Regions from separate parts of the Methylotenera sp. G11 genome, predicted to be linked through region 3. Evidence: predicted binding sites of a transcription regulator. Region 3 holds the regulator's gene; each other region holds the start of a gene.
What was found. The regulator sigma-54, encoded in region 3, starts transcription at its own class of promoters, with help from an activator protein. The targets are predictions, from matches to a motif close to TGGCACNNTTCCTGCT.
Positions count from the first base shown of each region.

Region 1: GQ51_RS02840 (ANTAR domain-containing response regulator) is a predicted target of sigma-54. The motif match lies at 1,928-1,943, and genes of this name have one in related genera.
Region 2: GQ51_RS11050 (CmpA/NrtA family ABC transporter substrate-binding protein) is a predicted target of sigma-54. The motif match lies at 1,678-1,693, and genes of this name have one in related genera.

Region 1 covers NZ_JUHH01000001.1:628,015-631,280, forward strand. Annotated here, with positions in the region: gene GQ51_RS02835 (CmpA/NrtA family ABC transporter substrate-binding protein) at 1-1,145, opposite strand, end outside; gene GQ51_RS02840 (ANTAR domain-containing response regulator) at 1,319-1,894, opposite strand; gene GQ51_RS12000 (diguanylate cyclase) at 2,511-3,266, shown strand, end outside.
Region 2 covers NZ_JUHH01000001.1:2,357,835-2,361,100, forward strand. Annotated here, with positions in the region: gene ntrB (nitrate ABC transporter permease) at 1-231, opposite strand, end outside; gene GQ51_RS11050 (CmpA/NrtA family ABC transporter substrate-binding protein) at 263-1,462, opposite strand; gene GQ51_RS11055 (ANTAR domain-containing response regulator) at 1,814-2,392, opposite strand; gene ychF (redox-regulated ATPase YchF) at 2,755-3,266, opposite strand, start outside.
Region 3 covers NZ_JUHH01000001.1:1,565,738-1,569,003, reverse strand. Annotated here, with positions in the region: gene lptB (LPS export ABC transporter ATP-binding protein) at 8-730, shown strand; gene GQ51_RS07215 (RNA polymerase factor sigma-54) at 727-2,322, shown strand; gene hpf (ribosome hibernation-promoting factor, HPF/YfiA family) at 2,468-2,794, shown strand; gene hprK (HPr(Ser) kinase/phosphatase) at 2,821-3,266, shown strand, end outside.

The DNA of each region.
Region 1 (3,266 bases), 940 kb from region 3:
TCGAATTGATTGACATAGGCATCCGGGTCGGTTCCATCCCAAACCACGCCATCCATCAGGCGGCTTGTCCGCATCGGTTGCTGCTGGGTATTGATTTCCATGGCATGCGCAGCCTGCGTATACATATCGATACGGTTCACCTTGCTGGCCAGCGCAAGATAATCCGGTGCAGTCTTCAGCAGACCCCAGCGCCTGAACTGGGTCATGAACCACATCGCGTCAGAGAGATAAGGGAAATTAACTTTTCCGCCGTCAAAGAATTTGACGGCATTGGCGTCATGCCATAGCTTGCCGTTACCATCGTCGTAATCGCCTACAAAGCGATCATGGATGACCTGCCTGGGGGCATTGACGTAATCCGGACCGGCAAGCATATCCGTCACCTGCGCGCGGTTATCCATCACATCCAGATAGCGGCAGGCTTCGAGTATCGCCATGATCATGGCACGGCAGGTCTGCGGGTACTGATCCGCGAACTCGGCAGTGACGCCCAGCACCTTCTCGGGATGATTCACCCAGATATCCTGGCTGGTCGCCACCGTGAAGCCGACCTGGTCATAAATGGCACGCGCATTCCAGGGCTCGCCGGCGCAATAGCCGGCCACATTGCAGCTGCTGATATTGGCTACCATCTGCGGCGGCGGAACGACCACGGTCTTAACGTCGCGCAGCGGATCGATACCATGGCTGGCTAACCAGTAGTAAAGCCACATGGCATGCGTGCCGGTGGGGAAAGTCTGCGCAAAGGTTAATTTGGAAGCCTGTTGCTTTAAGAAGCTGCTTAAATCGCTGCCGCTATTAACGCCCTGAACCTTTAACTGGTTGGATAAGGTGATCCCCTGGCCGTTATGGTTAAGCGTCATCAGCACCGCCATGTCTTTCTGCTGGCCGCCTATGCCGAGTTCAACGCCATACACCATGCCATAAAGCGCATGTGCCGCATGCAGGTCGCCACTGATCAGCTTGTCGCGGATAACTGCCCAGGAGGCCTCTTTGTGCAGCTTGATATTGATGCCATATTTTTTGTCGAAACCCATTTTCGATGCCACGACAATAGGCGCGCAATCGGTCAGGGGAATAAACCCGACCTGCACTTCTGACAGCTCTGGCGCAAGCTCCGACTTTACTGAACTTTTTAAAACCATATCAATCACCTAATATAAAAACCAGAATCCTGAAAACAAAAAAGGCGTCCTGCATCCGGTTAAAATAACCATTGCAAGGACGCCTTTGTCCGCGGCAGTACCCACTGCCATAATCCGTTTACTGCCTGGTACCGGACATGATCCACCCGGTACCGCATCACCGTCCCCAACCACTAAAGCTGCTTCGTTGCCGCTTCAATGACTTCTTTTGCCAGGACTGCAATACGCTTGTTCTGCCGCATCGCCATGCTTCGCAACATTGCATAAGCATGATCTTCATCAAAACTGTGCTCTTTCATCAGGAGCCCTTTTGCTTTTTCAAGCACCTTGCGCTCCGCCAGCTTGAGCTTTGCCTCGCCCAATTCATCCCTTAAGGATTTGACCTCTTCAAACCTGACAACCGCGGCATTGATCACCGGCATCAGGCTCTCGCTTGGCAAGCTGCCGACCACATAAGCCGACACACCCGCCCTGGTCGCTTCGCGCATCTTCTGAATGTCGCCGTCATGCGTAAACATGACAATCGGTTTAGGCACGGTTTCATTCATGACACAGAGATTTTCCAAAGTATCGCGGCTTGGTGAATCCGTATCGATGATGACAATATCGGGCTGCAGCTCACGCACTGCATCATCAAGGTTCTCAGTGCTGGATAAATGGGCAATCACCTGATAACCGGCATCTGTTAAAGACTGCCTTAGCGGCGCAGTTCTCACCAAATCATCATCAACCAACATTACAGAAAGCATGCATAACCTGAACAAAGCATTTAGCAACATAAAAGCAACTTGCATGCCAGTTGAAAAAACATAGGCTAATGCATTGAAAAGTAATGGGAAATAATATTTTATGGATTTTCAGCGCATGCATTGCCAATAAGCGGTGCACCATAGACGTGCAGCAGCACTAAAAAAATCATCCATAAAGGAGCAAACCGCTGCAACGCATGATCCAATTGCGCCGGCCGTGCCTTCCCAGTGCGCGCAGGGGTTTATTGACACAGCGAAACCTTTGGATAGGGCTTTAGCTTCCAACTGTCCGGTTCATGCCTAAAGTTTCCCCTATACGGACTTTTCCAGGCACACCAGTGGCTTAGGCTCCATATCCCCATGCACCCCACAGCGTTATCCACAGAAATTGTGGAGTGCTGCTGCCGTCATGGTTCCATGATGAACAAAGTATGGTTAATATTGGTGCAATATGCCGTTCACAATGCATGCACGCGAGCAGCGTGAACTCAGATAGACAACGGGGGTCTTAAAGCCAGGAGTGACGCAGCATGATGCTATTGAACGGAATGTATTGATTGATAGTAGAATCAAACATACTGATTATCACAACCAATAAATTTAAACATAATCATACATGGTCAATTTTAATTACACCCATTACAAACTCCAGCCCATTTACCGCTTCAGTGTGGCGCTTATCTTCTTCGCGCTTGCACTGATTTCCCGCTTTACGTTTTTGACGCATGCAACCGGCGGACCTTTCGTGACTTTTTACCCGGCAATCATATTGAGTTTCTATTTCTGCGGCACATTCCCGGGCGCCATGGTCGCGGTGCTATCCGGGCTTGCCGGCTCATATTACTTTATACCGCCTTACAACCAATTCTCCGGGCACATCCACATTTCCAATGCCATCATTTTTTTCTCGATTACATCGACCCTGATCGGATTTTTCATTTCCAGGCTGCACCGTTATATCGAGGAAACCAATGTCATCCTTAATAATGAAATGATCGGCAGCATGATGCTCAGGGATAGAAAAATCATCTGGTGCAATAAAGCCATGAGCACGATCCTGGGTTATACGCAGTCCGAGTTGTTAGGCTCTTCGACCAAGATGCTGTTTGCGGATGAAGCCATGTACGAGACCGTGGGCAGGAATGCCTATCCGCTCAAGAGCGGCGCTCCTTACCGTACCCAGTTCGAGATGAAAAAAGTCGATGGACATAAGGTATGGATAGAAATCAGCGGCGCTGCAATCCCCTATGACTCCGGTTTATCCTTATGGCTGGTGAACGATATTTCGAAACTGAAAGCGCTGGAGGAAGAACTCAAGCACCAGATTGACCATGACTTCCTGACCGGTCTGCGCAGCCGCGCATGGTTCATG
Region 2 (3,266 bases), 790 kb from region 3:
CAATGTCCACACCGCTAACATCATCAATATGCCAAATGCCGGAGGCAGCAGCCATTTAATGAAGTGATGGATTTTCAAACCAAGTTTCGCGGTTTGCCTTGTGACAGACGCCTTGTCGGTAGCCGTCACGTTATTTGCCGAGTTAGGCATTGCTGATTCTTTGCTGACAACTGTTTTTTTGCTTTTCATGATGACTTTTAAGCTTTCCTTGCTGATGCTGGTCGCGCTCATAAATGATCCTTAGTGATGGAAGCTTGAATCGTTAAGCTTTGATTTTGAAAGAAGCTGCGTATGCGGCCGGGTTCTTGCCATCCCATACCACGCCGTCTATCAGCTTGCTGGTACGCATCGGGTCTTTAGGCACGCTGATGCCGAGCTGCGATGCCGCTTCCGAGTAAAGTTTGATCTGGTTGACCTTGGAGGCAACGCCAAGGTAATCCGGGTCTGATTTGAGCAGGCCCCAGCGTTTGTGCTGTGTCAGGAACCACATGCCGTCCGACAGGTAAGGGAAGTTGACTGCGCCGTCACCATAGAACTTCATGTAGTTAGGGTCTTTCCATTTCTTGCCGATACCATTGTCGTAATCACCGACAAAACGGCCACCGATCACATCTTCCGGTGCATTGACGTAAGCCTTGCCTGAAATGAGTTTTGCGACTGAAGCACGGTTTTCCAGCGCTTCGATATAACGGCAGGCATCCAGTATCGCCATGATCATGGCGCGGGTCGTGTTCGGGTGTTTTGCAACGAACTCGGCTGTCGTTCCCAGCACTTTTTCAGGATGGTCGGTCCAGATGTCCTGTGTCGTGGTGACGGTATAGCCTACTTTGTCGTAAATGGCGCGTGCATTCCATGGTTCGCCTACGCAGTAGCCATCCATATTGCCGATACGCATGTTGGCAACCATCTGCGGTGGCGGCACGACGATATTCTTGACATCTTTGATCGGGTTGATGCCGTTGGCGGCAAGCCAGTAGTTCAGCCACATCGCATGTGTGCCGGTCGGGAATGTCTGCGCAAAGGTGTAGTCGCGGTTTTCGTTGTCGAGCAGGCGTTTGAGGCTGCGGCCGTCTTTTACGCCTTTTTCCTTGAGCTGGTTAGCCAGCGTGATCGCCTGGCCGTTGTGGTTCAGGCTCATTAATACGGCCATGTCTTTCTGCTGGCCGCCTATGCCTAACTGCACGCCATATACCAGCCCGTACAGCACATGTGCGGCATGCAGTTCACCGTTCACTGTCTTGTCGCGGATCGCTGCCCAGCTTGCTTCTTTGCTGGGTGTGATTTTGATGCCGTATTTTTTATCGAAGCCCATCTGCGCTGCTACCACGATCGGTGCGCAGTCCGTAAGCGGGATAAAACCGATTTTAATTTCAGTCAATTCAGGGGCATCGGAACCGGCCGCCCACGCTGCACTACGGATGCCGCTGGGTACCATGTTCATCAAGGTGGCAGCGCCAAGCATGCCGGTGATGCTGTTTCTTAAAAAATCACGGCGTGCATTATTCACGATGATTTCCGGTTGTGCCTGTGCTTGTGTTGGGGCAGGTACTTTTTTATCTTGCTCACTCATTTTCAACTCCTTAAAAAATTACAAAAAACAATCCATCTGAAAACATTAAAAAAAGGCAATAAAAAAAGGCAATAAAAAAAGGCGTCAATCCGGCTGAGGCTATACTCAGCAGGAAAGACGCCTTTGTCTTGAATTTATGTATGCTCAATCTTTGAGCCACTTTTATGCCGTCATTGGCACTAAAGTGTTTACATTCAGTTTTTTTGACTTAGCCCATCGTTGGCTCGGTCAATATGCTATCGGTCACACTAGCAGCAGTTTTGCCGCATTCATCAGTTCATTCGCCAGATCCTTTATTTTAATATTTCTTTGCATCGCCATGCTTCGCAGCATATTGTAGGCTTGCTCTTCGTCCAGGCCGCGTTGTTTCATCAGCAGCCCTTTTGCACGTTCAATCAGTTTTCTTTCATTCAGCCTGTCATTGGCTTCATTCAGTTCTTCACGCAGCAGCTTGAATTCATCAAAACGTGCGATCGCCGCATCAATCACCGGCCGCAGCCGTTCATTCGGTATGCTGCCAACTACGTAAGCGCTGACACCGGCACGCGTGGCCTGCTTGATCTGCTCTTTATCGCCATCATGCGTAAACATCACAATAGGGCGCGGTTCATGCATCGTCATGACGCATATGTTTTCCAAAGTGTCGCGACTAGGCGATTCGGTATCAATGATGACAATGTCAGGCCGCAGTTCGCAGCAGGCTTTGTCCAGATTGACCGTATCCTTAAGGTGTGCGATCACCTCGTAACCGGAATCAAGTAGTGATTGCTTTAACGGTGTGGTGCGCTCTAGGTCGTTATCAACAATCATTACTTTTAACATTGCAGCTCTTTAATACAATTTTATTAATAAAAAGCAATTGTCGTGCCATCGTTTGTGTTGTTTTTAAGTGATTGAAAATAAATGAAAATTCTCATGGTTGGTGTTAACCCCATTATTTTTATCGCAATGCATGTATGCACAGTATAAGTGCGGATGCACTACTAAAGATTTATGGCCTGCATGGTTAAGTGGCTGTGAGTTGATATGATGGGCGGCTGTCTGCGGTGCATGATAGGGTGCGCACAGCCGGGCAGCGCAGTCAGGTATTTGCTGCGGGTGACAGTTTTTTTGGGAAAGCTTTGGGAGGGATGTAATGCCAGCCGCATTTTCATGTGGCTGGCTGTGGGTGGTATTGCGAGTTGTTAGACGTTAAACCTGAAGTGCATGACATCGCCATCCTGCACGATGTATTCCTTGCCTTCCAGACGCATTTTTCCGGCTTCTTTTGAGCCTTGTTCGCCTTTGTTTTTCACATATTCGTCATAGGCAATCACTTCAGCACGGATAAAGCCGCGTTCAAAGTCGGTGTGGATGACGCCGGCAGCCTGCGGTGCGGTGGCGCCTTTTTTCACGGTCCAGGCGCGTACTTCCTGCACGCCGGCGGTGAAGTAGGTCTGCAGGCCGAGCAGGTCATAAGCGGCACGGATAACGCGGTTAAGGCCTGGTTCTTCCTGCCCAAGTTCACTTAAAAAGAGCAGCTTGTCTTCGTCATCCAGCTCGGAGATCTCGCCTTCGATTTTGGCGCAGATGCATACTACAGGTGCATTTTCCGCTTTGCCGAGTGCCATGACCTTATCCAGGTGCGGGTTGTTTTCAAAGCCTGTTTCATCCACGTTGGCCAGATACATCACAGGTTTTACCGTGATCAGGCACA
Region 3 (3,266 bases):
GCATGTGATGAGTGAACTCGTTGTAGAGAATCTGCGCAAGTCTTATAAGGCACGTACCGTGGTGCAGGATATTTCTTTGACGATAAAAAGCGGAGAAGTGATCGGGCTGCTGGGGCCTAACGGTGCCGGCAAAACCACCAGCTTTTATATGATGGTAGGGCTGGTGCCCCTGGATGAAGGCAGGATTTTGCTGGACGGCGTGGATTTAAGCCGCATGCCTATTCATATGCGTGCAAGAATGGGCTTGTCCTACCTGCCGCAGGAAGCCTCTATTTTCCGCAAGCTGACCGTGTCTGAAAACATCATGGCGATTCTGCAGTTACAGGAAATTTCTGAAGAAGCAATGCAGGAGAGGCTCGAATCACTTCTGGAAGAGCTGCATATCACGCATATCCGTGACAGTATCGCGATCAGCCTGTCCGGCGGTGAACGGCGCCGTGTGGAGATTGCACGCTGCCTGGCTTCCGACCCCAGCTTTGTGTTGCTGGATGAGCCGTTTGCCGGTATTGACCCGATTGCGGTGATTGATATTCAGCAGATTGTCCGTTTTTTGAGCTCACGCAATATCGGCGTATTAATCACCGACCACAACGTGCGTGAGACCCTGGGTATCTGCGATCGCGCTTATATCGTCAATCAGGGGCATGTGTTCGCTTCCGGTATCCCGAGCGAGATTGTGGCAAGTGAAAGCGTCAGGGAAGTTTATCTGGGTAAAGATTTTCGTTTATGAAGCAAGGTTTACAACTCAAATTCTCCCAGAATTTATCCCTTACACCACAACTGCAGCAGGCCATTCGCCTGTTGCAGCTTTCGACGCTGGAGCTGAATCAGGAAATCGACGTTCTGATGCAAACCAACCCGCTGCTGGAGCGTGGTGACGATAGCGAAGACGAGTACGGCAACCCTGTAGACCAGGCTGCGGAAGATTCGCCATTGAATAATGGCGCAGACAGCCAGACAGCTTCAGCGCAGGATGCTGCCGGCAATGCGGATGCAGGTGATTTTGATGCCGGTTTCAATGGCCAGGACTTCCAGCCCGGCGTCAGCGAGTCCGGCACTACGGAAGCGGGGCAGTTTGATGAAGCCTCCGACTTCGAGCCGGGTGCTGCAGATTTCTCCGATACATTTTCTGCTGAATTCGATGAAGAATTTGACGTGTTTTCCAATGGTAGCCGCTGGGATGAGAATAATATGCCGGCGGATGACGACAGCGATTTCAAGCAGCAGGATACATTGCAGATCAGCCTGCGCGAACACCTGTTATCGCAGCTGAAGCTGATGCCGCTGTCGGATCGTGACCAGACGCTGACCTTGCTGCTGGTGGATAGCATCAATGATGATGGCTACCTGGAACAATCCTTGGAAGAGATCGTAGAAGAAATGCCGCTGGAGCTGGAGATCGACGCGCTGGAACTGCAAACGGCGCTGCGCCATATCCAGCACCTTGATCCGGCGGGTGTCGGTGCACGCAATTTAAGCGAATGCCTGCTGCTGCAGCTTGATGCCTTGCCTGAAAATACGCCGCACCTGGCGTTGGCGCGCCTGGTGGCAGAAAAGCACCTGCCGGCATTGGGCGCGCGCGATTTTGCCAAACTGCGTAAAGAGCTGGGCTGTGACGAACAGACGCTGAAGCAGGTGCAGCTGGTCATCACCAGCCTGAATCCGAGGCCTGGAGCCGATTTCAGCCACATCGGTTCCGAGCATTATATCCAGCATGAAGTGGTCGTGAAAAAAGTCAAAGGCATCTGGATTGCGAGCCTGAATGAGAGCGTGATTCCCAAGCTCAGGATCAACCAGCTCTATGCCGGCATATTGAAACGTAACCGCGATAGCTCCAGCCAGTACCTGCAAAGCCAGATGCAGGAAGCAAAATGGATGATCAAAAATATCCAGCAGCGCTTTTCAACCATCCTGCGTGTTTCGCAGGCCATTGTCGACCGCCAGCGTAATTTCCTGGAGTATGGCGAGGTGGCGATGAAGCCCCTGGTGCTGCGCGAAATCGCGGATGAGCTGGGTTTGCATGAGTCGACGATTTCCCGCGTAACGACGAATAAATACATGCTCACGCCACGCGGCATCTTCGAGCTTAAATATTTTTTCGGCAGCTCGGTCGCGACCGACAGCGGCGGCACCTGTTCAGCCACGGCGATTCGTGCGCTGATCAGGAAACTGGTCGAACAGGAAAATCCTAAAAAGCCTTACTCCGATAACCAGATCACTGATTTGCTCGCAAAGCAGGGTATCGTGGTGGCGCGCCGTACCATTGCGAAATACCGTGAATCACTGAATATCGCGCCTGCCAGTTTAAGAAAATCGCTATAAATTTACCGCTTCAAAGCGTAAATAAAAAAATTCTTTGTTTCAATCCCACAGAAGCAAATGAACGTAGTAAACTGAAATTGTTCGATGGGTTCCGGGTTCAGCAGATCGGCTCAGGCCCTGAGAATATTTTCAAAAGGAGCAAGTCATGAATTTACAATTAACTGGTCACCATTTAGAAATAACCCCAGCATTGCGCGATTATCTTACAAGCAAACTGGCTAAAGTTAGTAATCACTTTGATCATGTGATCGATGTCAAAGTGACCATGAGTGTTGAAAAGCTCGCCCAAAAGGTAGAAGCTACACTGCATGTTCCTGGTAATGATTTACACGCGGAATGTCAGGATGAGAATATGTACAGCGCAATTGATATGCTGACTGACAAACTTGACCGCCAGGTGTTGAGGCATAAAGAGAAGAATTCAGATCACCACAAAGCGAATGGTGCCGTTAAGCATCAGAATGTTGAATAATTAACGTCTTGTTTTAATCATCATTTATGGCTCAAATAAACGTCGCTGAGCTATTCAAACAAACCCGCCGCAAGCTCAAACTCAATTGGATCGCAGGGCTGAACGGCGGGTCAAATACTCTCACTAGCGAAACCGTCACAAAACCATCACTGGCACTCATCGGCCATCTTAATTTCGTGCATCCTAACCGTGTCCAGGTGCTGGGCTGTGCCGAGATGGATTATTTACGCAGCTTGCCGACCACCGAGGCAGTACGTGCAATCGAGAACCTGTACTCAACCGACCTGGCGGCCGTGATCGTTGCCAACGGCGAAAAAGTGCCGGAATCACTTATGGCGGCTGCCGATGCGCACGCCGCGCCCTTGTTTACCTCCACTTTACGCAGCCCTGCGCTGATGGATTTCCTGAGCCATTACCTGGCGCAGGCAGTGGCAGAATCTGTCAGCCTGCATGGCGTATTCATGGAGGTGCA